DNA from 3 places in the Faecalibacillus intestinalis genome. Region 3 is predicted to be linked to each of the others. Evidence: predicted binding sites of a transcription regulator. Region 3 holds the regulator's gene; each other region holds the start of a gene.
The links. The regulator HrcA, encoded in region 3, represses chaperone genes, less so after heat shock. The targets are predictions, from matches to a motif close to TTTTAGCACTNNNNNNNNNNNAGTGCTAAAA.
Positions count from the first base shown of each region.

Region 1: gltB (glutamate synthase large subunit) is a predicted target of HrcA. The motif match lies at 7,486-7,516, and genes of this name have one in related genera.
Region 2: Fi14EGH31_RS14075 (GroES family chaperonin) is a predicted target of HrcA. The motif match lies at 8,505-8,535, and genes of this name have one in related genera.

Region 1 covers NZ_AP024085.1:493,496-504,159, reverse strand. Annotated here, with positions in the region: gene Fi14EGH31_RS02745 (6-phospho-beta-glucosidase) at 1-1,231, opposite strand, end outside; gene Fi14EGH31_RS02740 (glutamate synthase subunit beta) at 1,448-2,920, opposite strand; gene gltB (glutamate synthase large subunit) at 2,924-7,429, opposite strand; gene Fi14EGH31_RS02730 (PduL/EutD family phosphate acyltransferase) at 7,700-8,272, shown strand; gene Fi14EGH31_RS02725 (DUF4230 domain-containing protein) at 8,374-9,009, shown strand; gene Fi14EGH31_RS02720 (HU family DNA-binding protein) at 9,032-9,307, opposite strand; gene Fi14EGH31_RS02715 (threonine aldolase family protein) at 9,403-10,413, opposite strand; gene Fi14EGH31_RS02710 (glycoside hydrolase family 1 protein) at 10,449-10,664, opposite strand, start outside.
Region 2 covers NZ_AP024085.1:2,646,054-2,656,717, forward strand. Annotated here, with positions in the region: gene Fi14EGH31_RS14030 (RDD family protein) at 1-342, opposite strand, end outside; gene Fi14EGH31_RS14035 (MalY/PatB family protein) at 354-1,529, opposite strand; gene Fi14EGH31_RS14040 (M24 family metallopeptidase) at 1,530-2,618, opposite strand; gene Fi14EGH31_RS14045 (PTS sugar transporter subunit IIC) at 2,665-3,954, opposite strand; gene Fi14EGH31_RS14050 (PTS sugar transporter subunit IIB) at 4,001-4,333, opposite strand; gene Fi14EGH31_RS14055 (PTS lactose/cellobiose transporter subunit IIA) at 4,333-4,653, opposite strand; gene ypdE (aminopeptidase) at 4,658-5,704, opposite strand; gene Fi14EGH31_RS14065 (BglG family transcription antiterminator) at 5,697-7,604, opposite strand; gene Fi14EGH31_RS14070 (hypothetical protein) at 7,821-8,429, opposite strand; gene Fi14EGH31_RS14075 (GroES family chaperonin) at 8,614-8,874, shown strand; gene groL (chaperonin GroEL) at 8,889-10,502, shown strand; gene Fi14EGH31_RS14085 (acyl-[acyl-carrier-protein] thioesterase) at 10,577-10,664, opposite strand, start outside.
Region 3 covers NZ_AP024085.1:872,219-882,882, forward strand. Annotated here, with positions in the region: gene Fi14EGH31_RS04590 (ComEC/Rec2 family competence protein) at 1-1,551, shown strand, start outside; gene holA (DNA polymerase III subunit delta) at 1,575-2,525, shown strand; gene Fi14EGH31_RS04600 (L-serine ammonia-lyase, iron-sulfur-dependent, subunit alpha) at 2,534-3,745, shown strand; gene hemW (radical SAM family heme chaperone HemW) at 3,735-4,826, shown strand; gene hrcA (heat-inducible transcriptional repressor HrcA) at 4,938-5,966, shown strand; gene grpE (nucleotide exchange factor GrpE) at 5,969-6,526, shown strand; gene dnaK (molecular chaperone DnaK) at 6,545-8,362, shown strand; gene dnaJ (molecular chaperone DnaJ) at 8,424-9,545, shown strand; gene Fi14EGH31_RS04630 (family 20 glycosylhydrolase) at 10,211-10,664, shown strand, end outside.

The DNA of each region.
Region 1 (10,664 bases), 380 kb from region 3:
CAACAGCTTTTTTCATTTCTTCGATATGAGCTCTTAAGTAATCAATACGATATGGATCATGACAAGAACCATCTTCTTCTTTAACATCAATTGCTCCAAAACCATTTTCTACAATAAATAATGGTTTTTCATATCTTTCATAGAACATATTTAATGCATATCTTAATCCTTCTGGATCAATAGCCCATCCCCAATCTGATTCTTTAATATATGGGTTTTTAACTGAATGTTCACTTGAACCATCTGTTGATTTTGAAACATCTTTTGTGACTGTTGAATCTACAACATTTGTCATATAATAACTAAATCCAATATAATCAACAGTACCTTCAGCTAATGCTTTTTTATCTTCTTCAGTGATATCAATATTGAATCCTTTTCTTTCAAACATTTTTAAAGCATAAGCAGGATAATGTCCACGGCATTGTACATCGCAGAAAAAGAAACGATCATGCATTTGTTGTTGTGCTAATACTTGATCAGCTGGACGACAACTAAATGGATAAATTGGAACCATAGAAATCATATTTCCAATTTTGAAATCAGGATTGATTTCTTTACCAATTTTAACAGCTTTAGCTGAAGCTACTAATGTATGATGTCCACAGATATACATTGCTTCTTCTGGATTATCATAGTTTCCAAAATGAGCTCCACTGTTTGTCCAACCAAAGATATCATTTTTAAAGTTCATTTGGTTATTAATTTCATTGAAAGTCATCCAATATTTAACTTTATTTTTATATCTTTTGAAACATACTTCTGCAAATTTAACAAAGAAATCAATTGTTTTACGGTTCATAAATCCACCGTATTCTTTAGCTAAATGATAAGGCATTTCAAAATGTGATAATGTAATAACAGGTTCAATACCATATTTTAATAATTCATCAAAAACATCATCATAGAATTGTAATCCTTCTTCATTAGGTTCTTCTTCATCCCCTAATGGGAAAATTCTTGTCCATGCAATTGATGTTCTAAAACATTTAAATCCCATATCCGCAAACATAGCGATATCTTCTTTATAATGTCCATAAAAATCAATTCCTACATGATTAGGATAATATTTACCTTCTACCACACCATCAGTGATTTCTCTAGGTACTCCATGTGCTCCTGCTGTCATAACATCCGCTACAGAATATCCTTTAGAAGTATTTAATACTCCTCCTTCAAATTGGTGAGCAGCTAACGCTCCACCCCATAAAAAGTCTTTTTGTAAAGCCATATACTACCTCCGTCTTCTTTTTTATCATTATACCATAAGGTTATAAATCTATAAAATATTCTCTTATCATTTAAACTAACATTTACAAAAATCAGCTTATAAAAGTAATCATTGTAAATAATATTTACAAAAAAAGCCAGAGAATATTCTCTAACTTTTAGCCCTCGAGAATATCCCAAGGTTTTCTATCAATGATTGTGAGTATATTTTGATATCCTATAAATTAGAATACCCCATTAAATCTTCATCAACTGCACGTGCCACTTCACGTCCTTCTCTAATTGCCCAAACAACTAAAGATTGACCTCTACGCATATCACCAGCAACATACAATTGTTTTTGATTTGTTTGGTAATTTTCATCTGCCACATTTCCTCTTGGTGTAAGTTTTACATCAAAAGCTTTAGCAACATAATCTTCGCAGCCTACAAATCCTGCAGCAATTAAAACAATATCTGCATCTAATGTTTTTTCGCTTCCTTTAACAGGAACCATTTGCATGCGACCTTCTACTTGTTTTGATTCAAGTGAGACAATAACAACTTGTTTTACATTTCCTTTATCATCTTTAATAAACTCTTTAACAGTTGTTTGATAAAGACGAGGATCATGTCCAAAGACAGCAATAGATTCATTTTGTCCATAATCTGTCTTTTTCACACGTGGCCATTCAGGCCATGGATTTGAATCCAAACGTTCATGAGGTGGTTCTGGCATCATTTCTAATTGAATAACTGCTTTACATCCTAAACGAATAGCTGAACCAACACAATCATTACCAGTATCTCCACCACCAATAACAAGTACATTTTTACCTTTTGTTTCAACAAAAGTTTGATCTTCTAATTGACTATTAAGTAATGATTTAGTAATTCCAGTTAAATAATCAACAGCAAAGTAAATACCTTTAGCATCTCTCCCTGGTGCTTTAATATCTCTAGCTTTTTTACTACCACAAGCAAGAATAACACGATCAAATTCTTTATATAATTGTTGAACTTGTTTTTTATTTTCAATACCGGCATCTGTTTTAAAAACAACACCTTCTTCTTCCATTAATTCAATACGACGATCAATAATATGTTTTTCAAGTTTCATGTTAGGAATACCATACATTAATAGCCCTCCTAAACGATCTTCTCTTTCAAAGACTGTTACTTGATAACCTCTTTTATTTAATTGATCGGCTGCTGCAAGTCCTGAAGGACCTGACCCAATAATTGCTATTTTTTTATCAATACGATGTTTAGGTGGATGGGGTTGCATCCAATTGGAAGCATAAGCTGTTTCAATAATTGCATTTTCATTTTCTCTTACGGTAACGGGATTTCCATTTAATCCACAAGTACATGCTGCTTCACATAAAGCAGGACATACTCTTGATGTGAATTCTGGAAAATTATTTGTTTTTAAAAGTCTTTTTAAAGCGGCTTTATAATTTTTATGGAAAATTAAATCATTCCATTCAGGTATCAAGTTGTTTAGTGGACAACCTGATACCATTCCTTGAATCATTTTTCCATTTTGACAGAAAGGAACACCACAATCCATGCATCGTGCTCCTTGGCATGATTGTTCATCTCTAGATAATGGTTTATGAAATTCATTAAAGTTCTTAATACGTTTTAATGGTTCAACTTCTGTTGATACTTGTCTTTCTATTTCTAAAAATCCTGTTGGCTTTCCCATAATCTACATTCCTTTCTTAAAAGCATTGAATGCTTCTACTTTTGCTTGTTCATTTGTAAGTCCTTGTTGTTCAAATGAACTAATAAGTGACATCATACGTTTATAATCATGAGGAACAACTTTTTTGAAGTGTGCAACTTCATTTCCAAAGTCATCTAAAATCTTTTTCGCAACATTTGAATTTGTATATTGATAATGTTTTTGAATCATTTCTTTTAATTGATCTTCATCATAACGTGATTTCACATTTTTATATTCTACAAGTTCTTTATTGACATGTTCATAGAATGTATTATCTGGATCATAGACATAAGCAATACCTCCAGACATACCAGCAGCAAAGTTACGCCCTGTTTTTCCTAAAACAACAACCATACCACCTGTCATATATTCAAGACCATGATCTCCAATACCTTCAACAACGGCATGTGCTCCTGAGTTACGTACGGCAAATCTTTCACCAGCAACTCCATTGATATAAACTTCACCAGATGTTGCTCCATATAAAGCAACGTTACCAATGATAATATTATCTTCTGGTTTAATTGTTGAATCTTTTGGTGGTACCACAATTAATTTACCACCTGATAAGCCTTTTCCAAAGTAGTCATTACTATCTCCATAAAGATGTAATGTTAAACCTTGAGGAATGAAAGCACCAAATGATTGACCACCTGCTCCATAGCAGTTAACTTTGAAAGTATCTTCTTCTAATGATGTTCCATATTTCTTCGTAATTTCTGATCCAAAGAGTGTTCCAAATGAACGATCGATATTTGTAACATGGACATCAATTTCTTTACCTTGATGTTTATCTAAAGCTTCTTTAAATTGTTTATAAAGAACTGTTGTATCTTTGACTTCATTTAATTTGAAATCATATTCATTATTTTTTTCATGACGACTATGTTTACTAGATGTAAATGGATTATTTAAGATTTTTGATAAATCAATATTTTCAACATCATCCTTAGGTTCTAATAAATCACTACGACCAACCATTTCATCAACTGTTTTGAATCCAAGCTGAGCCATATATTCTCTTAATTCTTGAGCAATGAAACGCATAAAGTTTTCAACATATTCAGGTTTACCTTTAAAACGTTTTCTTAAAATAGGATTTTGTGTAGCAACCCCTACTGGACATGTATCTAAGTTACATACTCTCATCATAACGCAGCCCATTGTTACAAGTGGTGCTGTCGCAAAACCAAATTCTTCTGCTCCAAGTAAAGTAGCAATTGCGAGATCTCTACCTGTCATGAGTTTACCATCTGTTTCAATAACAACACGACTTCTTAAATCATTCATGATCAATGTTTGATGAGCTTCTGCTAAACCTAATTCCCATGGAAGACCTGCATTATAAACTGAGTTTTTAGGAGCAGCCCCTGTTCCTCCATCATATCCTGAAATAAGGATAACACCAGCACCTGCTTTAGCAACACCGGCAGCAACTGTTCCAACACCAGCTTCTGATACAAGTTTAACTGAAATACGTGCTTCTTTATTAGCGTTCTTTAAGTCATAAATCAATTGTGCTAGGTCTTCAATTGAATAAATATCATGATGTGGTGGTGGTGAAATTAAGCTAACCCCTGGTGTAGAGTGTCTTGTTTTGGCAACCCATGGATAAACTTTACCACCTGGTAAGTGTCCACCTTCTCCTGGTTTTGCTCCTTGTGCCATTTTAATTTGAATTTCATTGGCACTACATAAGTATTCACTTGTTACTCCAAAACGTCCTGAGGCAACTTGTTTAATAGCTGAACATTTACTATCACCATTAGGAAGTGTTTCAAATCTTTCTGGATCTTCTCCACCTTCACCACTGTTTGACTTACCATGTAATCTATTCATTGCAATCGCCATTGTTTCATGTGCTTCTTTTGAAATTGATCCATAAGACATCGCACCTGTTTTAAATCTTCTAACAATTGATTCCACAGGTTCAACTTCTTCAATTGGAATTGATTTTGTCTTTTTAAATTGCATTAAACCTCTTAAGTTTAAATGTGCTCCTTCTTCATCAATCATTTTTGAATATTCTTTAAATAATTGATAATCACCTAAACGTGTTGCTTGTTGTAATTTATGAATCGTTGCTGGATTATATAAATGTTCTTCTTTTCCTGATCTTTCTTTATGATCGCCGGCACTGTTTAATGAGATGTCTACATCTAATCCAAGTGGATCATATACTTGATCATGTCTATATTCGACATCTTTTTCAATATCTTTAATTGTTTTTCCTTCAATACGACTTACTGTTTTAGAAAAATATTTATTCACTAAATCACTTGATAAACCGATTGCTTCAAAGTTTTGTGATCCACGATAAGATTGAATTGTACTAATTCCCATTTTAGAAGCAATTTTAACAATACCATGTAAAATACCACTATTATAATCATCAACGGCTGCATAATAATCTTTATCTAATAAACCTTGATCAATTAAATCAAAGATTGTATCTTGTGCTAAATAACCATTGATAGCTGAAACACCATATCCAAGCAATGTCGCATAATGATGTACTTCTCTTGGTTCAGCTGATTCAAGAATTAAAGCTAAACTGTTACGTTTTTTAGTTCTTACTAAATAAGAGTTAACAGCTCCAACAGCTAATAACGAAGGAATTGGTAAATGGTTATCATCTACTGCCCTATCTGATAAAATAACAATATTACATCCTTCATGATAACGTTTATCTACTTCTACAAAAACACGATCAATTGCTTTTTCTAATGAAGTATTTTTAATATATGTAATATTAACTTCACCTACTTTAAAGCCTTCTTTTTTCAAGTTTTTGATTTTTAAAATATCTGTATTACTTAAAATAGGGTGATTGATTTTTAATAAATGACAGTTTTCTGGTTTATCTTCCAACATATTTCCATCTCGACCAATACAAATACTTGTTGAAGTAATGATTTCTTCACGAATAGCATCGATTGGTGGATTGGTTACTTGTGCAAACAATTGTTTAAAGTAATTAAATAATGGTGGATGTTTTGTTGATAAAGCTGCAATTGGTGTATCATTTCCCATTGCTACAATATTTTCATTACCAGTTAAAGCTAAATTTTTAATATAGTTTGTATCTTCATAACTATAGCCATGAATTTTTTGTAATTTAGTTAATTCTTCTCCTTCGTATCTTTCTACTCTAATACTAGGAATTCTCATATCTTTTAAATTAATTAAATTGCTTTCCAACCATTCTCCATAAGGTTGTTTTGTTGCATACGTTTCCTTTAAAACATCATCTTCAATAAGTTCACCTTTAACAGTATCAACTAATAACATTTTTCCAGGTCTTAGTCTTTCTTTTAAAATAATATCTTTAGCTGGAATATCTAATGATCCTACTTCTGAAGATAATACTAAATAATGATCTTTTGTAATGTAATAACGTGATGGTCTTAAACCATTTCTATCTAAGATAGCCCCCATGATGTCTCCATCACTAAATAAGATAGATGCTGGTCCATCCCAAGGTTCCATAAGTGTAGCATTATATTCATAGAAATCTTTTTTTGCTTGTGACATGCTTTTATCATTTTCATAAGGTTCTGGAATACACATCATGACAGCTCTTGGAAGTTCCATACCTGACATTACTAAAAATTCCAATGTATTATCTAACATAGCTGAATCGGAACCATTGACATCAACAACTGGATATACTTTTGAAGTATCCACAACATCTGTTTGCATGTTTTCTTCTCGACAGAGCATGTTATTCGCATTTCCTTTAATTGTATTGATTTCACCATTGTGAACAATAAATCTATTAGGATGGGCTCTTTTCCATGATGGCATTGTATTTGTTGAGAAACGTGAATGAACTAAAGCAATGGCACTTTTATAACTTTTATCTTGTAAATCTTTAAAGAATAATCGAAGTTGTTGTACTAAGAACATTCCTTTATAAACAATTGTACGACTTGAAAGTGAACATACATAAGTATCTTCAAATTGACTTTGTTCAAAAATTCTTCTCACTTGATATAATTTTCTATCAAAATCTAAACCACAATTTACGCCATGAGGTTTTTTAATAAATACTTGGACAATATATGGCATGGCATCTAATGCTTTTTTCCCTAAAACACTAGGTACAGTTGGTACAGCACGCCAACCTAAAAATTCTAATCCTTCTTTTTTAACAACTGTTTCAAACATTTTTTTGACACGTAAACGTACTTTTTCATCTTGAGGCATAAAGAACATTCCAACTCCATAATGTTCTTTTTGAGGTAATGTAAAATCTTTAATAATCTTTTGAAAATATTCATCTGGTATTTGTGTTAAGATTCCTACACCATCTCCAGTTTCCCCTGCTGCATCCTTTCCAGCACGATGTTCTAATTGTTCAACGATTTTTAAAGCATCATCTACTGTTTTATAAGTTTTTAATCCTTTGATATTAACAACGGCCCCTATTCCGCAGTTATCATGTTCAAATGACTGATCATATAAACCTACATTTTCTTTGTTCATAAAGGTTCCTCCTTTTTTTGTACAGTTAGAATAGCATATTTAGTAATATGTGTAAAGATTAGCACTTTTTTTATGATTTTCCTAAAAAATAGCTATATTGTATACATTTTTTAATGTTTTATCAATGATTTGATAATCTTTTTTTAGCAAATTAATAAATTTATTTCAAAAGTGAGAAAAATTTTTTTTATTTTTTTTTAATTTATTGGCATTAAATGATAAAAAGAGTAGAATAAATGTAGTATTAATATATGGAAAGAGGAGAAAAATATGGAAGATATGTTTATTGTCGAAACTTCTGCTAGACATATTCACTTAAGTGATAAAGATTTAGCAACTTTATTTGGTGAAGGTCATCAATTAACAAATAAAAAAGATTTATCTCAACCTGGTCAATTCGCTTGTGTTGAAAGAGTAAAAGTAATTGGACCTAAAGGAGAATTAAATATGTCTGTTTTAGGACCTACAAGAAAAGAAACTCAAGTAGAAATTTCTTTAACTGACGCTAGAAGCATTGGTGTTCAAGCATTAATTAGAGAATCAGGAGATATCGAAGGAACTGCTGGATGTAAATTAGTTGGTCCTGCAGGAGAAGTTGAAATTCCTTGTGGCGTGATTGCTGCAAAAAGACATATTCACTTAACACCTGAAGATGCTGAAAAATTTGGAGTAAAAGATAAAGAAATCGTTAAAGTTGAAATTAATACAGATGGACGTTCTTTGATCTTTGGTGATGTTGTTTGTCGTGTAAGCGCTTCATATGCAACAGCTATGCATATTGATACTGATGAAAGTAATGCAGCAGCTTGTGGTAGAGAAGTTTACGGTAAAATCGTTAAATAAGAAAAAGAATGGTTTTAGATATAATTTCTAAAATCATTCTTTTTTTATACCTATAATATCTTACTTCGACAAATTATGATATAATCTTCGTGGGTGATGACATGAAAATATTAGATACTCTTGGAAAGTCAAAAAAGGCTATTGGTGGTGTTATAGCAATTATAGTTTTAGTTATTGCAATCTTTTTTGCAGGTGTTCATTATGCAAGTGGTAGTAACAATGATAAAATTACTTCAACAACCATTAAAAATCAATTAACTGAAATTAATGAGCTTGCACTTTATTCATATGATTATAGTAAGGTAGGAAAATTTTCTAATAAATTATCTTTTAATGGTTGGAAAATTCCTTTAACACAAAAAACTTTTATTATTACATATGATGGATCTATTAAAGCAGGGATTGATTTAAAACAGGCTAAAATAAGTATCGATAATGAGCAATTAAATATTACTTTACCTGCAGCAAAAATTTTAAGTCATGAAATTGATGAAAAATCTATTGAAGTATATGATGAATCATCAAATATTTTTAATCAGATAAGTATTAACGATTACAAATCTTTTGCGACTAAAGAAAAGAAAAAAAATGAAAAAGAAGCTATTTCTAATGGTATTTTAGAAAAGTCTAAAACAAAAGCTGAACAAACCTTAACCACATATCTACAGGCTATTCCAGAAATTAAAGATCATTATAAATTAAATATTACAATTGAAAATACAAAAACCGATGAGTAACAAACTCATCGGTTTTCTATTATTATTTATTAACAGCTTTTTTTAATGCAGAACTTGCTTTAAATGCAGGTGCTTTACTTGCAGCAATTGTCATTGTTTCACCAGTTCTTGGGTTTCTACCTGTTCTTTCACTACGAGTACGAACTTCAAAATTACCAAAACCTTTTAAAGAAACTTTATCTCCTTTAGCTAAAGCATCAGTAACAACTTCAACTAAAGCAGTTACTACTTTATCTACATCAGTTTTTGTTAATTCAGTGCTTGAAGCAATAGCTTCTACTAATTCAGTTTTATTCATTTTTATTATCTCCATTTCTCGAAATTTAGGATAATAAATCCTAGTCATATTCTACTACGTTATCTATTTATTTACAATAAAATAGTATGTATCAATTATAATTCTTCTATAAATTGTTCACATATTTCTTTGGACGTTGCCCATGATGTAACTAGACGTATACATGTATGTTGGTTATCTATTTTAAACATATACGTTGTTATATAGTTTTTATTTATTTTTTCCAACGTTTGTTGATCGACGATTGGAAATATTTGATTAGAAGGACTTTCAATATACATCTTATAGCCTTTATCTTTGAATCCTTTTCTTAATATATCAGCACATTCATTTTCATGTTTTCCTATTTCTAGATATAAATCATTTTCAAATAAAGCATTAAATTGAACTCCTAATAATCTTCCTTTAGCAAGCATGGCACCTTTTTGTTTAATATGATATCTAAAATCGGTTTTTAATTCATCATTAATAATAACTAAACATTCACCAAATAAGGCTCCCATTTTTGTACCACCAATATAGAAAACATCACTATAAAGCGCCATCTCTTGTAAAGTTGGTGCATCTTTCAAGACAAGTGCACTTCCAAGTCTTGCTCCATCTATAAATAAATATAAATTATTTTTTTGACAGCATTCATAAATGGCTTTTAATTCTTCTAAAGTATAGTACGTACCATATTCTGTTGTTTGTGAAATATATACCATTTTAGGTTGCACCATATGTTCATCAGGATGTTCACGCATGATTTCATCAATCATTTCAGGAATCATCTTTCCATCTTGATGTGGCTTTGTTAAAATCTTATGCCCGGTAAATTCAACAGCTCCTGTTTCATGAACATTGATATGTCCACTATCAACAGCAATAACAGCTTGATAATCTTTTAATGCTGAAGAAATCATAATCATATTTGTCTGTGTACCACCTACTAAAAAATGAATATCTACATTTTCATTTTCTAATATTGCTTTTATTTTATCTTTAGCTTTTTGACAATATTGATCTTCCCCATATCCTACTGTTTGAATAAAATTTGTCTTATTTAAAGCTTCCATCACTTGTGGATGAGCTCCTTCTAAATAATCACTTGCAAAGTTATACATCTTAACCCCCTAAAGAAAATAGGAAACATTGTTTCCTATAATTCTTCTCCATTTGTTTCAATTACTTTTTTATACCAATAATATGAATCTTTTTTGTATCTATTTAAAGTACCTGAATTTTCATCTTCTTCACGATCAATATAAACAAAACCATAACGTTTTTGATATCCGTTTAGCCAGCTTAATAAATCAGTATAAGACCATGTACAATAAGCAAGAACACGACAACCATCATCACATGCTTTTTTAAG
Region 2 (10,664 bases), 1.1 Mb from region 3:
TTTTAACCAACGTTTTCCAAGTGTTTGCCCTGGATATTTCTTATAAGGAATATAAATATAGTAAATAAAGGCTACAACAATACATAATACACCTGCAAGATAAGACCAATATGTTGGAAAACCTAAGCTAGGAAAAACATAAAGATCACTAAACATATCTGATCTACCAGTAATTCCACCATAAAATAAGACAGCAGGAAAACCACTAATAATACCGCCAACTGCCCAATCAATAGCATAAGCTATAACACGTTTACTCACTGGAACTTTTACTGGATTTCTATCTAACCATTTTGTATGTTTAGTCCACAGTAATTGTATTTTAATTAGTAAATAATGCATAATATGTCCTCCTATTTTGAATATAAAGCGTCCATTGCTATTTTGAATCGACGCAATCCTTCTTTTAATTTAGATTGTGGACACCCTATATTCATTCTTAAATATTTTGGGCCACCATAAATTTCACCTTTCATAATCCCAATTCCACCAACATTCACTAAAGCATCTTGTATTTCTTCAGCAGTATATGGAACATCTCTTGCATCAATCCAAGCTAAATAAGTTCCATCTGGTGTTTTAAATTTAAAATCAGGCAACTCTTCTTTTATAAATTCTTCTACAATTTTCATATTTTCTTTAATATAATCATTAAGTTGATCAATATAATCATCGCATTGTGTATAACCTATCATTGTCGCATACATACCAAAAATACTTACAGAATTTAAGAAATCTTTTCTTCTTGTATGCATCAAGAATTTTTCTCTAACTTCTTCATTTGGTATCATTAAATATGAACCAATTAATCCTGGTGTATTAAATGTTTTACTAGATGAAGCTGCTGTATAAAGTTCATCATATTCATGAATATAAGATAATAAAGGGATATGTTTTCTATCTCTTAATTGAATATCCATATGAATTTCATCAGAAATAATTTTTACTTGACATTTTTTACATATCTTTATTATTTGATCCATTTCTTCTTTTGTCCAAATTCTTCCTGTTGGATTATGTGGAGAACAAAGTAATAATAATTGACATTCTTGTACTTGTTTTTCAAAAAGATCGAAATCTATTTCAAATGTCCCATCTTTTGATATTAAACGATGAGCAACTAATTGTCTATCATTATCTTGGATAACTGTATAAAATGAATCATACATAGGTTCAAATGTTAATACTTTATCATGAGGTTGACTTAATAAACGAATCAATAAAGAAACTGAATACATGACTGTTGGACTATATAAAATCCAATCTTCTTCAATATGTGTATGATGTCTTCTTTCAAAATATCCTGTAATAGATGATTTAAAATCATGATGATTCCATCTTGTATATCCATAAATTTGATGATGTGCCACTTCAAATATTTTTTCAGTAATAGGTTTAGGAATAATAAAATCTGTATCAGATATTGAAAATGGTATTAAATCCTTTTTATTAAAACGATCTTGTATATAATCCCATTGTGTACAATAAGTACCTAAACGATTATGAACCTCATTAAAATCATACTTCATTTATTTATCCTCCAAAATAATATAATCCTTTGTTGTTTTATTTAATGGTACACCTACACCATCAATAATAACAACATCATCTTCAATACGAACACCACCAACACCAGGAACATAAACACCTGGTTCACAAGACATCATCATATGTTCTTGTAAAACTGTTTCACTCTTTGAATTTAAAGTTGGTCCTTCACCATCTTCACCAATTCCTAATCCATGTCCTAAACCATGATTAAAATATTCACCATAACCTGCAGCCTCAATCACATCTCTAGCTGCTTTATCAACATCTTTTCCCTTAGCTCCTGCTTTAATAGCACCAAGACCAGCGAGCTGTGCTTTTAAAACAACATCATAGATTTCTTTAATTTTTGGATCAGGTTCACCAATAAAACACATACGTGTCATATCTGATTGATAATTTTGATATTGAATACCAAAATCAATCATAATAGGTTCATGTGCTTTTACTTTTCTTGAAGTTGGACGACCATGTGGTAAAGCTGTTCTTTCACCTGTTGCTACTATTGTATCAAAAGACATTTGTTGTGCACCAGATGCAATTGAATAATATTGTACTAAAGCGCTAATTTCATATTCACTCATCCCTACATGAATGTGCTCAATTACTTTTTGATAGATTTCATCAGTAATTGCAATTGATTTTTTCATAGCTTCAACTTCTTCATCTTCTTTAACAATACGAAGATGAGCAATTTCTTGATCCAATAAAAGAACTTCTATCCCTAATTTTTCTATTTCTTGATATTCCTTAACTAATACTTGATACGCTTCTACCCCTAGCGTTTTACAATTTTCTTTTTTTAATATTTCTTCTACTGTCCCTAAATAATTACGTCCCGTTAAATGTGGATTATGTAATATAATTTCTAAATCATGTTCTTTTTCTTTGGCTTCTGTAATATAACGCCCATCTACAATTAAATAGCCATGTTCTTTTGTAATCAATACTTGACAACCACTACCAGTCATAGTATTCATCCATTTTTTTACTGTTTTACTTTTAATTAATAAAGCATCTATATCTTTTTCATCTAAAAATTCTTGTATTTTATTTATTCTTTTTGCCATTTTTAATCCTCCTACAAATAAAGGCAAGTCGAAACTTGCCTATTAATTAGAAGTCTAAGTCTAAATCATCTAAGATAGCTGCATCTTCTGCACTGATAGCATTAGTTTCTTCTTCTTTATTACCATAAGTCTTTTCATATGATTTAACAAATGGATACCATATTAAAATAGATAGTATTAATTGTACTGCATTAACAACTATAGACATAGGATCCATATTCGTTAAGAATCCTTCTAAAAATACTCCTACATATGGTGGTGTAAAGGTTGAACATTTCATAATACCTAAATACATCGCCCATCCACCTAATGAACCAATAATACCACCACAAATAACAAATGGAATAAAGAACATTGGATTTAATACGATTGGCGCACCAAATAGAATTGGTTCATTAATTCCAAATAATGCTGGAATAAATGATAATCTACCAACTTGTTTTAAAGCTTTATTCTTGCTCATTAAGCACCAGAATACACAACCAATAGTAACACCACTACCTGTAAAGTTACCAAATGCTGATTCAGGTCCAGGAGCATAGAAGTGAGTTGCTACATGACCAGCTTGAACAGCAGCAATATTTTCTGCTAAGAATTGAGTCGAAATTGGGCTTGTAATTGGGCTTAATACTGATGGATGAATACCAAAGAAGAATATTAGAGCTTGTAACATTTTTAAGAAAGTATAAGCAATTGGATTATCCATAGATCCTACTAATGGTGCAAAGATTGCTGTAAAGATTAATGGTGGCATTGTATTTAATACATTGACACAAACAATACGTACAATTAAGAAGAACCCAATAATGATTACTGAAATAGGAATCATTTCAAAAGAACGAGATACGAAATCAGGTACTGTATCTGGCATCTTGATTGTAAAGTTTTTCTTTTTACACCAACGGAATAATTCAACAGCGATAAATCCTGCAAACATTGCACAGAATAAACCTTTAGGTCCTAAATAAGTTTTAGAAATTCCACCATCTTCTGTGAATTCTACAACTAACATTAAGAATGATACTAATCCCATTGTTACACATCCTGGAATATCTAACTTATAAGAGTTAGCTAATTGATATGCAATAATTACAGTAACATAAACTGACATTAAAGCCATACCTACATTATAAGGAATATAGATAATATCCAAATTTGTTAAGATCCATTGAGAAATTACATGTTTTTCTCCAATCATATTTGGAATTGCTTCTGGAATCAAACAAAAACTACCGATAATTAACAATGGTGTCATTGCAACCATTGCTTTTTTAACAGCGCTCAAATGAACTTCTTTATCCATTTTATCAGCAAGCGGTGCTAAATACTTTTTCATAAAGTTCTCAAATTTTGAGTACATCGTTTTTTTCCTCCCCATAAAATTATTTTTTTAAATCTGCTTTTCTACGCGCAATTAACGCTTGTTTCATGACAGTTGCCCCATCCATTTTTCCATACGTTTCTTGATCAACAATAACATAAGGAATCTTACGAGGTTCGATGATAGGTTTTACTGCATCTAATTTATGTGCAACTTGTGGTCCTAAAACTAAAACATCACAATTGTCTGCTTCAGATTGTAGAATATCAATTGGAATAGCGATAAAATCAAAATCAGCATCATTTAATTTTGCACTGTTATGTACTGTATCTTTCATACTATTCATAAGCATTGTTGTAGAAAGTCCACCTGCACAGCATAATACAATTCTCATTATTTACCCTCCTTTGCTTCAAATACATTTATTAGTTCTTCAATTAGATCTCTTGCTAATTGAGAAGTCATATAATGGTCTTGTGCATGAACCATTAATAACCCAACTTCTGGCTTATTTCCAGAGCCTGACATTTCGGCTTGAATAAGCTTTGTTTGAACAGTGTGAGCTTGTAAATCAGCTTCTTTAGCTTGTTCTAATATCTTTCTTGCTTCATCATATTCACCTGTTTTTACTTTCTTCAATGCTTCAAAAGCTAAAGATTTGCTTTGTCCAGCTGAAGAAATTAATCCTACAATAATTTGTTCCGTTTCTGTCATTTGTTTATCCTCCAATAAAATTAATAAAATTTTGATAATCTTGATATGTCAAATGATCTATTAAGCAGTTAACTAACTGTGTCAAACTTTCTAAATCATCACTATGAACAAATGAATAAGATCCATGACAATATCTAAGTGGTATTCCTAAAACAAGTGCCAAACATCCACCTTTTTCTAAGTGTGCATTTCCAGCATCTGTTCCTCCTCCACCGAACATATCGCTTTGATAAGGTATTCCATGTTTACTGGCTAATTCTTTAACATATTTAATCAATTTTTTATTTGGTGAAAGAGTTTTATCATAATGAACAATCATTGGTCCTTTACCAATTAAACGATGATTCGTATAGTTTTTAACAAGTTCTGGATTATTCGCAACATCAAGTGCAAAAACAATATCAGGATCAATAAGATGAGTCGCTGTTTTACCACCTCTTACACCAACTTCTTCACTACTTGTTCCTACAAAATAAATATCATTTTCAACATCTCCATGAATTCTTTTCATCGCTTCTATCATGACATAGCATCCTGTTCGATCGTCCATTGCCTTGCCAGCAATCACTTTATCTTGAATCTGTCTTGCTTCACTAGCAAAACAAACCATGTCACCAACATCAATTCCTAAAGCTTTTACTTCATCTGCACTATCAACTCCAATATCAACGTACATTTCTTTAACGTTACCGTTGCTATCTTTAGTCACATTTAATAAGCCTTCCACTTTTTTACCATCTTGCGTCGTAATTCTAACCATTTGCATTTCTTTGCTTTTATTTAAAACTGAACCTAAAGCCACTAAATATACAAAACCAATATCAGAAATATGTCTTACCATAAAACCTACTTCATCTATATGAGCACAAAACATGATTTTTAAAGGGTTTGGTGAAGTCCCTTTTTTATGAAAAATAATGCTTCCTAAACGATCACTAAAAACTTCATCACTATATTTTGCTAATTCTCGATAAAGAATTGATCTTACCTCATCTTCTACTGATGCTACACTATCAGCATTACTCAATTCTTTTAACAATTCACTATTCATTATTTCCACCTCCTATTTCTTTCATTAAACTCATCATTTCTTCAAAAGAATCAACCTTCGTTAACATTTCAACATAATTACTCTTTTGCATTAAACGATATAACTTTTTAGTTATTACTTTATATATTTCAACTTGATCTTTCTTTAAACAAATCATAAAAACTATTTTTATTTCTTTGCCATTTTGTACAAAGGGTTTCTTTAAAATAGCTACAGAAATCATATTTTTAAGTGCGTCTGTTTCAAGTGGATGGGGTATACAAACTCCATTTGTATAAATAGTACTTACATACGATTCACGTTCAAAAATCAAATCAGTATAGCCTTTTTTACCATAACCTTTTTCCTCTAATTCTTGTCCCATCATCCGAATAATATTTTCATAACTATCTGCTTCTATAAATTTAAAAAAATCTTTAGAAAAAAATGAATAATACATAGGATTATCTTGAATCAAAGTATAAGGATCATATTCTTCACATTGTAAAATTTGTTTAATCTTAACTAAATCCTTATCATCAAGAAGTTCTTTGATATAAATAATTGGTGCCTTGATTTCTTGAGATAAAGGCATGATTGTAAAAATTAAATCAGGTTGAAATGTTTTCAATTCATCTTGTTGTAAAAATGAAAATGTTTTTACCTCTGCTTGAGGAAATAATGATTCAATTTGTATCTTGATCATATAAGCACTTCCACCACCTGATGAACAAACAATTCCAATACGATTATAAGATAACAATTTACCTTGTTTTTCCTTTTCCATATGTGATGCAAAATGCATCGCTACAAAACCAATTTCATCAAATGTCACTTCAACGTTGTATTTTTCATGTAACATGCTACAAAATTGAAGAGCGATATTAAACATCATTGGGTATGTAATATTTAGCTCATTGGCTAATGGATTTTGATATGAAATTTTATTATGTAATCTATCTATTAATAATGAAACATGTGTTAACAACATTTTCTTAAAGTCTTCATCTTCAAGAAATTTCGTATCATATTTTTCATCTATTTGTTTTATAAATTCTTCAATGTCTTCTTTTAAATAATTTGTAAAAGAAGATATTGAACCTATTTCTCTTTTTATATTTTTTTGTAAAACTTTTAAAATCTCTTCTATGCTTTTTTTACTTAATCCTATAGCATATTTCTTTTCTAATATTCCAACTAAGAATTCAACAATTCGATGAATTTCATTATTTTTATCAAAAATAAATTCCTCTTTTTGTTCATCTTGTCTATGTGCAATATAAATAACAATTTTTAAATACTCAATCACATTTAAAAGTTCATTATAGTTGATTTTCAATCCTTCTTTATTCAACTGTCTAATTAACTTTTGTTCAATGTCATTAAATTCTTCAATAACATCATTTACTGCCGTTTGAATAAAAACATTTTGATTTAAATATTCTTCAACTAAATACTTTTTAAAAGAAGCTAATTCATAACGTAACAAAATACCATAATGTGTTTTTCTCTCTAATTCAAAATGATAACTCTTTGCTAGATTTTCAACATCTTTCATATCATGCTTTACAACTGTCTTAGATACTTGAAAAGTATCAGCAATGTTATCCATTGAAATATATCCTGTTTGAATAGCAAGATAAGCTAAAATTTGTGCTGGTCTTTCTTTAACCTGAAAATAGATACCTTCATTTAAGCTTTCCATAAAATCTTTAAACAATTCTTCATTTGTTATTTCTAAGAGATATCCAGAACCTCTTTTGTTATGAAATGTAAAACCTTTTCGAGGAGAAATACGCATTAAGTATGATAAGTCATTTTGAATCGTTCTTTTTGAAACATCATACTTTTGAACAAAGTAATCTAGTGAGAGATATATATTTGAATTTATAAAATCTTTCATAATTAGATACATTCTCATTGGTATTTCCACCTTCCTCTATCTTTATTATATCAAATTAAAATTTTGTCAAAAGGAAACCTTCTACATTTAAAAATGCAATAATTTTCCTAATCTCATCAAAAAAAGATATTGAATATAATTTTAACATCTCTACCATTTAAAAGGTTAAATATTACAAAATATAAAAGCCATAAAAAAGAAGTCTAACGCTGTTAGACCTCTAGAAATTATCTTTTAATCAAAATAAGTAATTTTTAAATCTTTAAAGAAAGCTTCTGTTCCAATATCTACAAAGAAACCAATATTTCCTCTCATTGATTTATCATGAATCATTTGATCTACCACTAATAATGGTTGAAGATCATCATTTAAATAGAAAGCTGCTTTTTCATCTTCAATCACAGCTTTTAAACTAATCCATTCATTTAAATCAATATCTACTTGATTTTCATATTTTGTAATACCATGTTCTCTAAAATAAGCAAATGTATAGGTTGGATAAGAAAAATATTGACAACCATGCTGCTTTCTTACTGAATCATCACATTGTCTACCATTTGTTGGTCTTACATAAAATGATTCAAACTTTGTATCATCTTCATTAATACGATAATCAATACCAATAAACCCTCTGGCAAAATCAGGAGCATCTTTTAATAAACGACTTAACATCTTCACTTCAATAATTCCATTATGAAATGATGAATCAACTAATTTAGCGTATGTATTTTCATCATATTCATTAATTTTTCCACTTTTAACAACTCTTAAAACCTTTTCATTATCAATCACTTCATTTGAAATATGTGTATAATTTTCTTTCCAATTTTCTTTATTAATCATTTCTTATCCTTCCTTTCACTAACATCATAAAGTAGCTTTTTTATTTGGTAAAGTAGGCACTTTTTTGTAACCTCGATTTAGCACTTAATTGATTTAAGTGCTAAAAAGTTCACATTAAGTTAACATATAAGACTATAATACAAATTAGCACAAGGATATGGTGAGTGCTAAAGGAGTGAATAGTATGATTAAACCATTGCATAAGTTTGTATTAATTAAAAAAGAAGAAAAAGAAAATAAGACAGCAAGTGGAATTGTTTTATCAACAGAAAAGAAAGAAGTTCCATCTATTGCCAGTGTCATTGCCGTTGGTGATGAATGTACTTCATCATTAAAAGAAAATGATCGTGTAATTTATAAAGAATATTCAGGATCTAAGGTAACTGTAGACGATCAAGATTATATTGTTATTGATGAAAAAGATATTATTGCAAAATTTGAATAAGGGGGCAGATATTTATGAGTAAAGAAGTAAGATTTTCAAATGACGCACGTCAATCAATGTTAAAAGGTGTGAATGTTTTAGCGGATGCAGTTAGTGTAACATTAGGTCCTAAAGGACGTAATGTGGTCTTAGATAAAGGTTATGGTTCTCCATTAATTACAAATGATGGTGTAAGTATCGCTAAGGAAATAGAACTTGAAGATAAATTTGAAAATATGGGAGCTAAGCTTGTATATGAAGTAGCCAATAAAACCAATGATGTAGCTGGTGATGGGACAACAACTGCAACCATTCTTGCTCGAAATATGATCGTGAATGGATTGAAAGCTGTAGATAAAGGAGCTAATCCTGTTTTAATGCGTGAAGGTATTGAAAAAGCAGGTAAAGAAGTTGCTGATGTTGTTTTGAAAAATTCACATAAAGTAGAAACAAGTCAAGATATTGCTTCAGTAGCGACTATTTCAGCTGGTAATGAAGAAATTGGTCAATTGATTGCTTCAGCAATGGATAAAGTTGGTAAAAATGGAATTATCAATGTTGATGAATCTAATAGTTTTGACAACGTCTTAGAAATCAATGAAGGTATGCAATATGATAAAGGATATGTTTCTCCTTATATGGTCACAGATCATGATAAAATGACTGTTGAAATGGAAAATCCTTATATCTTTATTACAAATCATAAAATCAATAATTTACAAGAAATTCTTCCAATTCTTGAACAAATCGTTCAAAGTAATAAACCACTATTATTAATTGCTGATGACTTTGAAAACGAAGTTATTTCAACCCTTGTTTTAAATAAACTAAGAGGAACATTCAATGTTGTCGCAACAAAAGCTCCTGGATTTGGAGATAACCAAAAAGAATTATTACAAGATATTGCTGCTTTAACTGGTAGTACCTTTATTAATAAAGATATTTCTATGGAATTAAAAGATGTTACTCTTGATCAATTAGGAACAATTAAAAAAGTAATCGTTACAAAAAATCATACAACAATGATTGCTGGTAATAATCCATCAGATAGTTTAAAACAACGTATTGAAAGTATTGAAAATCAATTAGCGAAAACAACTTCTTCTTATGATCAAAAACAATTAAAAGAACGTTTAGGTAAATTATCAAATGGTGTCGCTACTATTAAAGTAGGAGCAACAACTGAAAGTGAACTTAAAGAAAAGAAATTACGTATTGAAGATGCTTTAAACGCCACTAAAGCCGCTGTTGAAGAAGGTATTGTTATTGGTGGTGGTGCTGCTTTAGTAGAAGCATATAAAGAAGTTAAACCTCAATTAAAATCTGATAATGTAGATGTTCAAAAAGGTATTCATATTGTCATGGAAGCCTTATTTGCTCCAATTCAACAAATTGCTGAAAATGCTGGATATAATGCAGAAGACATTGTTGAAAGCCAAAAAACTGCGCAAAAGAATTATGGTTTTGATGCTAAAAATGGACAATGGGTCGATATGTTTGAAAAAGGAATCATTGATCCAACTAAAGTCACTCGTAGCGCATTATTAAATGCTTGCAGTATTGCTTCATTATTCATTACAACCGAAGCAGGTATTGCCGATGCAAAAGATACTTCTAAAAACGAAGTTCCAACTCCTGCAATGTATTAATAGATAAGAAAAGTGATTCTTGTTTTAAATGAGAATCACTTTTTTCTTAGTATATTATGATATAACTTTATCCATTACTCTTTCTTTTCTTTAAATCTTCCTGATATGACAAAATGTATTTGTTCTGCAATCTTAAATTCTATTTTAAAATGATCATCTTCT
Region 3 (10,664 bases):
GATCATCTGTATCATTATTTAGAAAAAAGAATCAAGACATCTTCCAAAGTAAAAAGTCTGTTGTCTTTATTTATTTTAGGAACAAAAGATGAACAAATGAAAGAATATTATCAAAAGTTAACGCAACTCTCGATTGTTCATTTATTTGCTCTTTCGGGTATGCATCTTACAATTTTACAGAAATGGTTGATGAATTTTTTAAAATTCTTTTTTTCAAAAAAGGGACAAAAATGTATATCTCTTATATTGATTGGGGTTTACATGTTTAGTATTCCTTATAATATTTCTTATTTAAGAGCGTATCTAATGCTTTTTTTACCAATGATTTTTGGTAAATGGTTAAATCAGTTGGATATTTTTTCTTTTTTAACAGTTGGTATGTTAATGTATAATCCTTATTTGGTTTATAATTTATCTTTTATTTTTTCTTATTTGATTTATTTTTTTATTTTACTTTTACAAAATCAAAAAGCAGGGAAATATTATTTATTTTTAGGTTCAATTCCCATTATTATTTCTATTCAACATGTTTTACCGGTGTTTTCTTTTTTAATAGGTATTCTTCTAATGCCTTATATAGAAATAATTTATAAAAGTATGCTTTATTATTTATTACTTGGAAAATATATTTTACCTTTTTTATCTTTAGAATATGAATTGTTATTAAAAATGATTGCTTTTATTTATGATTTTTCTTTTACATTGCCTTTTAGTCAACCGACTTTATTTTTTATAGGTGTTTATTATTATCTTTATTTAAAAGGAATTTATAAATTGAATGTCAATAGAAAAGTAACCCATGAAGTATGTCTATTATTAAGTGTGTTACTTGCTTTTTATTTTTATCCTTATTACAACATGAAAGGACAAGTTGTGATGATTGATGTGGGTCAAGGGGATTGTTTTTTTATTCAACAGCCTTATGCCAGAGGAAATGTATTGATTGATACTGGGGGATTACAAAAGAGTGATCTTGCGACTTCTCGGTTGATTCCTTATTTACAAAGTCAGGGTGTTTTTTATTTGGATGCCGTTTTTATTTCGCATGAAGACTATGATCATTGTGGAGCGTTAGCGTCTTTGAAAGAACATTTTAAAGTTAAAAAGGTTATCTATGATTTTAAAAAAAAGAAAATTGGCGATTTAGTTTTTAAAAATTTAGCTTTAGATAAATATTATACAAATTCAAATGATCGCTCCTCTATTATTTACGTGACTATCAACTATTTAAATTACTTATTTACAGGTGATATTTCTAAAGAGGTGGAAAGTGATTTATATCAGACATATCATCATTTAGATATTGACGTTTTAAAAGTGGCACATCATGGAAGTAGCAGTTCTTCAAGTGATGATTTGTTTAAAATGATTGATCCTAAAGTAGCACTTATTTCTGTAGGAAAGAATAATCGTTATAGACATCCATCTTATTTAACATTAAATCGTTTGGAAGCATATGGGGTGAAAATTTATCGCAGTGATCTTCAGGGAATGGTTAAGATTGTTTATTATGGAGGTAAGAATTATGTCATGACTTCAAGTGGTTTTTAGTTTATAATATCTATGGTGATGATATGTTATATGTATTATATGGAACAGAAAGATTACTGATGGATCAACGTTTAGATAAGTTAAAAAAAGATCATCATTGTAATCAAGAACAGATGAATTATACAGTTTATGATGTTTCTAAAGAGGGAATGAAAGTTGTTTTAGAAGATGTAATGACACCTCCTTTTTTAAGTGATGAAAAAATGGTTGTTATTAAAAAAGCAGATTTTCTAACAACCAAAAAAATAAAAAAAGATAATCATGATATAGATTATTTTATGCAATGTTTACCTTATTTAGATAAAACAGTGCATCTTGTTATTTTTAATGATGAAAAGAATTTTGATGAAAGAAAAAAAGTTGTCAAGATGTTAAGAAAAGAAGCACAGTTTTATGAAATCAATCCTCTAAATTATTATAAAGTTTCTGATACAGCAAGACAGGCTGTTAAAAAAAGAAATTGTACTATTGATGATGATGCTTTAGAGTTACTTTTAAGTAGAAAAGGAACAAATTTAATGGATATTGCTAGTGAAGTAGAAAAGCTTTGTTTATATACACAGCATATTGATATTCATTGTGTTGAAGAACTTGTCAGTCGTCCCTTGGATGAAAATGTTTTTGATTTAACAACAGCTATTTTAAGTAAAGATAAACAAAAGATGATGTCTATTTATAAAGATTTAATGACAATTAATGAAGAACCAGTTAAATTGATTGTTTTGGTAGCTAATTCTATGCGGTTGATTTATCAAGTAAAATTATTAGATAGAAAAGGGTATACTGATCAAGAAATTGCTAAAATGTTGGCAGTTAATCCTTTTCGTTTAAAATATGTAAGAAAAGAAGGTCAATTTTTTCAAATAGATGAACTACTTAGATGTTTAAATGAATTATCTTTATTGGATGTTAAAATTAAGACGGGACAAATAGATAAAAAATTAGGCTTAGAATTATTTATGTTAAGAATATAGGAGAAATTATGGAATCATTAAGAGAATTATTTAAGATAGGATTTGGACCATCCTCTTCACATACAATGGGTCCGCAAAGAGCAGCTTCTAAAATAAAAGAACAATATCCAAATGCTTCACGTTTTGAAGTTGAATTATATGGGTCGCTTGCCTTAACTGGAAAAGGTCATTTAACAGATTATATTATTAAACAAACATTGGGCAAGCAAACGATTGTTCGTTTTAAAAGTGATCGTTTACCTTATCATCCAAATGGAATGAAATTTTATGTGTACCAAGATGAAGAAATTCTTGATACAATTACTGCTTATTCTATAGGTGGAGGAACTGTTGAATATGAAGGAAGTAAGTTGCAACAAACAAAACAAATCTATCCTCATAAAAATCTTAAAGAAATTATTCAATATATTGAAGACAATGGTATTTCCTTCTATGATTATGTTTTAAATTATGAAGATGAACATTTTAAGGCCTACTTATTTGAAGTGTTAGATAGTATGTTTACCTGTGTACAAAATGGCTTACATCATGAAGGAGTGATTCCTGGAAGGTTACAACTAAAAAGAGTTGCTAAAAGTATGTATCAACAAGCCATCAATACGCGAAGAGAAAGTGATCGAGAAAGATTACTTGTTTCAAGCTATGCTTATGCAGTTTCTGAGGAAAATGCTTGTGGTAATAAAATTGTTACTGCGCCAACATGTGGAGCAAGTGGAATTTTACCAGCAGTGTTATTTTATTGTTATAAACAATTAGAGATTCCTCGTAAAGAATTGATCAAAGCTTTGGCCGTTGCTGGATTATTTGGAAATGTTATTAAACATAATGCAACAATTTCTGGTGCTGATGGCGGATGTCAAGCAGAGGTAGGAAGTGCCTGTGCGATGGCAGCGGCAGCGTATGGTTGGATTTTAGAACTTAACAATTCTTTAATCGAATATGCTGCAGAGATGGGGCTTGAACATAATTTAGGACTAACATGTGATCCGGTTGGTGGCTATGTTCAAATTCCTTGTATTGAAAGAAATGGTTTTGGAGCTTTACGTGCAATCGATGCAGCAAGTTATGCGAAGCAATTAGGATATTTAAGAAAAAATAAAGTTTCTTTTGATTCAATTGTCAATGTTATGAAAGAAACAGGTAAAGATTTAAATAGTGCTTATAAAGAAACTTCTTTAGGTGGACTAGCAAAGGAATTTGGTTTAAAAGATGGAGACTAGAAGTTTATATGTACACATTCCTTTTTGTGAGTCTATTTGTAGTTATTGTGATTTTTGCAAGGTCTATTATGATCAAAAACAAAGTGATCTCTATTTACAAAGATTAAATGAAGAATTATCACAAATAGAGCAACATCATTTAAAAACGATTTATATTGGAGGGGGAACCCCTAGTGCTTTAAATGATGAACAATTAGAAAAATTAATGTCAATGTTAAAAACCTATAGTTTAGAAGTGGAAGAATATTGTATGGAAGTTAATCCAGAGTCAATGGATTATTATAAGTTAAAGATTTTAAAAAAAAGTGGCATTAATCGTTTAAGTATTGGTGTACAAACATTTCAAGATCATTTATTAAAAGAAATAGATCGTCATCATAATACAACACAAGTAAAAAATATTATTAAATACGCTAAAGAAATAGGTTTTGATAATATCTCAATTGATTTGATGTATGGTTTACCAAAACAAACAAAAGAAGATATTCAAAAGGATATAGAAGTTTTACAAACTTTAAATTTACAACATGTTTCTTATTATTCTTTGATTTTAGAAGAAGGAACGATTTTAAAATATAAAAATTATCAACCTTTAGATGAAGAAAGCGAATATCAATTAACATTATTCATTGATCAAGAATTAGAAAAAATAGGTTTTGAAAAATATGAAATTTCTAATTATGCTAAACAAGGTTATCAATCAAAGCATAATTTAACTTATTGGTATTATGATAATTATTATGGAATAGGATTAGGTGCATGTAGTAAAATTGATGGACAAATTATAGAACATAGTCGATCACTTACTAAATATTTAAATGGTGATTTTAAAACAACAACAATTGATGAAACAAAAGAAGAAACGATGTTTAATCAAATAATGATGTCACTTCGTTTAAAAGAAGGTTTAGATTTAAAAAAATTTAAAGAAAGATATCAAGAAGATGCTTGTGTTCTATATAAAGAAGCGGTTACTAGAAATATAGAAAAGGGTAGATTGATGATTGAAAATGATTATTTAAAAGCAACGCAAGAAGGGCAATATGTTTTAAATGATATATTAATTGATTTTATGAAATAGCAGGAATGCTATTTTTTTATTTTTTTAGCACCAAGTTGTTGACAGTGCTAAAATAAAATGTATAATGTATTTAGCACAAGAGAAATAGGAGTGCTAAAGGTGGTGAACTTGATGTTAACAGCAAGACAAATGCTGATATTCAAATGTATAGTTGAAGAATTTATCGAAAATGCTGAACCGGTTGGATCCAAGGCATTGATGGTAAAATATCAACTACCGTATTCAAGTGCAACGATTCGTAATGAAATGAACTTTCTAGAAAATTATGGCTATCTAGAAAAAACACATATTTCTTCAGGAAGAGTACCTTCTAAAGAAGGATATCGTTTCTATGTTCATAACTTAGGAAAAGTTGATTTGGATGAAGGAACAAAAAATCAAGTTGCTACAATTATTAATAAGCATCGTCGAAATTTAAATGAGATGGTGCATGAAAGTTGTAACATGTTGAGTGAATTAACTCATCTTACAAGTGTTGCATTAGGAAATGCTTTAGATGATATGTTGCAACGCATCTCTGTTGTTCCTTTGGATGATGGACGTGTAACAGCAATTATCATTACAAGTCAAGGTCATGTTGAAAATAAAGTTTTCCAATTTTCAAGTGATGTAGAAATGGAAGATTTATTAAGTTGTGTTAATGTGATGAATGAATTATTGATAGGAACACCTATCAGTGAAGTGGCATTTCGTTTAGAACGAGATGTTCGACCAATTCTTACAACGCAAGTGAAGCAACATGAAGAATTATTTAATGCGTTTTTGGAAGCATTCGTTAAATTTGCTTCAAATAGTGTTTATTTTTCTGGAAAAGAAAATATTCTCTATCAACCAGAATTTAATGATGTGGATAAATTAAGAAGACTTGTAAGTGCTTTTGAAAATTCAAAAGTGTGGAAAACTCTACCGTTATCGAGTGAGGATGGTATTCAAATCAATATTGGAAATGAAACACCTCTAGGAAAAATGAATGATGTTTCAGTAATCTCTGCTTCATTTAAAACAGGGGAAACATCAAAAGGTTCTATTTCGGTAATTGGTCCAACAAGAATGCCTTATGAAAAAGTAGTGGCATTAGTAGAGTATATATCTGAAAATATTGAAAAGGCTTGTTTAGAAGATAAACAAGATGAGAAATAGAGGTGAACAAATTGGCTGAGGAAACTAAAGTTGAAAAAGAAGTAACTGAAGAAGTTGAAGAAAACAAAGAAGCTGAGGCTGAAGTTGTTGAAGAGGAAAAAGTTGATCAAGAAGATCAAATTAAAATTCTTCAAGGTGAAGTTGATAAATGGAAAAATGATTATTATAAAGTGTTTGCGGATATGGAAAACATTAAAAGACGTATGCAAAATGAACATGCAAATAACTTAAAGTTCATGATGCAAGGTTTTATTGAACAAATGTTACCAATCGTTGATAACTTTGAAAGATCATTAGCAATTGAAAATCCAAGTGAAGAAGTGGCAAACTTCTTAAAAGGATATGAAATGATTTATAAACAAATCATGACATTATTAGAAAACCAAGGAGTTAAAGTGATTGAAGCTGAAGGTAAAGAATTTGATCCTAACTTCCATCAAGCAGTAATGACTGTAAGTGATGAAAACTTTAAACCTGGTATGGTTGTTGAAGAGTTACAAAAAGGTTATATGTTAAAAGATCGCGTTATTCGTGCATCTTTAGTAAAAGTAAGTGAATAAAATAGGAGGATTTATATTATGGCAAAAATTATTGGTATTGACTTAGGAACTACAAACTCATGTGTAAGTGTGTTAGAAAACAATGAAGTAAAAGTAATTGCAAACCCAGAAGGAAATCGTACAACACCTTCAGTTGTATCTTTCAAAAATGGTGAAATTATTGTTGGGGAAGCTGCAAAAAGACAAGCAGTAACAAACCCTGATACAGTAATGTCAGTTAAACGTTATATGGGTACTGATCATAAAGAAAACGTAAATGGTAAATCTTATACACCACAAGAAATTTCAGCAATGATCTTACAAAACTTAAAAGCAACTGCTGAAGCTTATTTAGGTGAAACAGTAACAAAAGCAGTTATCACTGTACCTGCATATTTTAATGATGCTCAAAGACAAGCAACAAAAGATGCTGGTAAAATCGCTGGTTTAGATGTTGAACGTATCATCAACGAACCAACTGCTGCAGCATTAGCATTCGGTCTTGATAAATTAGACCAAGAACAAAAAGTATTAGTTTATGACTTAGGTGGTGGTACTTTCGACGTATCTATCTTAGACTTAGCTGATGGTACATTTGAAGTATTAGCTACTGCTGGTAACAATAAATTAGGTGGGGATGATTTCGATAAGAAAATCATGGACTACATCGTAGATGAATTCAAGAAAGAAAATGGTATTGATTTATCTAACGATAAAATGGCAATGCAACGTATTAAAGAAGCTGCAGAAAAAGCTAAAAAAGACTTATCTGGTGTAATGCAAACTCAAATTTCATTACCATTCATCTCAGCTGGTGCTGCTGGACCATTACACTTAGAATTATCATTAACAAGAGCTAAATTTGATGAAATTACAAGAGACTTAGTTGTAGCTACTGAAGGACCAGTTAGACAAGCATTAAGTGATGCTGGAATGCAACCAAGTGAAATTGATCAAGTATTATTAGTTGGTGGATCTACTCGTATCCCTGCTGTTCAAGAATCTGTTAAACGTTTACTTGGAAAAGAACCTAACAAATCAGTAAACCCAGATGAAGTTGTATCTATGGGTGCTGCTATCCAAGGTGGAGTTATCGCTGGTGACGTTAAAGATGTCTTATTATTAGATGTTACACCACTTTCATTAGGTATCGAAACAATGGGTGGAGTTATGACAGTATTGATTGAAAGAAATACAACAATTCCAACTACTAAATCACAAGTATTCTCTACTGCTGCTGATAATCAACCAGCTGTTGATATCAACGTATTACAAGGTGAAAGATCAATGGCTAGAGATAATAAACAATTAGGTTTATTCAAATTAGATGGTATCGAACCAGCTCCAAGAGGAGTACCTCAAATCGAAGTTACTTTCTCAATTGACGTTAACGGTATCGTAAATGTTAAAGCTAAAGATTTAAAAACTCAAAAAGAACAATCAATCGTTATTCAAAACTCTACAGGATTATCTGATGAAGAAATCGATCGTATGGTAAAAGAAGCTGAAGCTAATAAAGCTGAAGATGAAAAGAAACGTAAAGATATCGAAACAAGAAATAAAGCTGAACAAATGATCAATGAAATTGATAAAGCTTTAGCTGAACAAGGTGATAAGATTGATGCTAATCAAAAACAACAAGCAGAACAATTAAAAACTGAATTAAAAACTGCTTTAGATAACAATGATATGGCTACTCTTGAAGCTAAAATGTCAGAATTAGAACAAATGGCTCAACAAATGGCATCATATGCTTATCAACAACAACAAGCAAACCCTAATGGTGGTGCTGGACAAACAACATCAAATAACAATGATGATAATGTTGTTGATGCTGATTTCGAAGAAAAGAACTAATCACTTAAAAAACCAAGGTTCTTCCTTGGTTTTTTAAAAGTATTATAGAAAGGATGATTTTATGGCAAGTAAAAGAGATTTTTATGAAGTCTTAGGGATTTCAAAAACAGCAAACGCTGATGAAATAAAACGTGCATACCGTAAAAAAGCAAAACAATATCATCCCGATATCTGTAAAGAACCTGATGCAGAAGAAAAATTTAAAGAAGTTCAAGAAGCTTACGAAGTTTTATCTGATGATAATAAAAGAGCGGCTTATGATCGTTATGGACATGCAGCCTTTGAACAAGGTGCAGGTGGTGCTGGAGCCGGTGGCTTTGGTAGATTTGGTTTTGAAGATGTCGATTTAGGAGATATTTTTGGATCATTCTTTGGTGGCGGGGGAAGTCGTCGTCAAAGACAAAATGGACCACGTCGTGGTGATGATCATTTAATGCGTCTAGAAATTGATTTCATGGATGCAATCAATGGTGTTAAAAAAGATATTAAAGTAACTTATGATGCAGAATGTCCACATTGTCATGGTAGTGGTGCAAAAACACCAAACGATGTACAAACATGTTCGCATTGTAATGGTACAGGAACTGTTTCTAAACAACAACAATCTCCATTTGGTACATTTGTAACACAAACAACATGTCCACATTGTAATGGTACTGGTAAAGAAATTAAAGTTAAATGTCCTGACTGTCATGGTAAAGGATATATTACTAAAACAGTTACTGTTCAATTAGATATTCCAGCTGGTATCAATGATGGTCAACAATTACGCGTTGCTGGTAAAGGTGGAAGAGGATCTAATGGTGGATCTAATGGTGACTTATTTGTAGAAATCCGTGTAAGAAACAATACACACTTTATTCGTGAAGGACGTAATATTTATGTTACAATTCCTATTAGTTCAGTTGATGCAACTTTAGGATGTGAGGTAGATGTACCAACAGTACAAGGTGACGTGAAAGTTAAAATTCCTGCAGGAACACAATCTGGAACAACTTTAAGATTAAAAGGTAAAGGGGTCAAAGATTTAAGAGGAAACGGATACGGAGATCAAATGGTTAAGGTTGAAGTTAAAATTCCTACAAAACTTTCTAGTAAAGAAAAATCATTGTATGAACAATTACAAAAATTAAGTAAAAAAGAATCTATCTTTGAATCATTTAAGAAAGGATTTAAAAGATAGAATAGCGAGTAAATATAGTGGGGTGAGTTCAGTTTCATCTCACTTTTTTGGCTTTTATAGTTGTATTGATAACTGGATTTTTGGGATAAATACAGTTTTTAAGCGTTTATTAATGGATAAAAAATTTTTTGTAATTGTAGTAGTTTGTTATGTTTTTTATTAATTGTTAAAAAAATCACAAAAAGCGGGATAATATGTTAAATATTATTGAATATATATTTATATCATGATATGATTCTTATAGAAGTGAATATGATGTTAGGTTTTTATAAAAAAATACGGTCATTTTATTTAAACCCAATACATTTTTTAAGGAGGGATGTAAGCGCTAACTTTAAATATTTGTATTTTAAAAGGGAAAACAAAAATCAAGAAAGGGGTTAAATTAGTATTTAAATAACGCATAAAACACTAGTGAATGATTAATGTTGATGTTAAGGGGTATTATTTATAGTTTTATGACTCGCTTAAATAGGCATTCACAAATATAGCAGAATTACTATTCTATTATAATAATTTACTAATATTCTATTATTGATAAAACAATTGATAATAATTAGCATAAATTAAAGTTTTAGATAAGGTTTTTGGTTTTATATACCTAATTTACATCATTAATAAAAACTAGTATATGTATTAATTTATTAATTTAAAGTGAGTAGAAAATGAAAGGAAAAGTATCGAAGAATAAGTTTCTTAAAGTAGTTTTACCGGCACTTTTGGTAGTTGCTATTATTTGTCAAGCAGTCGGTTTTCAGGCAGTTTTAGCTAAAGGCAATGTTGCAACAACATCTAGCGACAGTATTTCAAACCTTACAGATCAACAATTACAAGCATTAACAAATCCTATTCTTCAATCTTACAAAGCAGATAGTAGCCATAAAGTTTGGAAAATGACTAACGATAGTCGATTAGCTGTTTTAGCAAATCAAACTAATATCGAAAATGCAAGATTACAAGAAGTGGTAAAATTAGTAAATTCAGAATTTGTTGAAAAAGAAATTATTTCATCTCCGCTAGCAATGGTTTATGCTCAAGAAAAAGATGTGAGTTATGGAGATATTTTGATTGATATTGATCAAACAAGTTCAATTACTAGTAGCTCTAATAGTAAAGAAG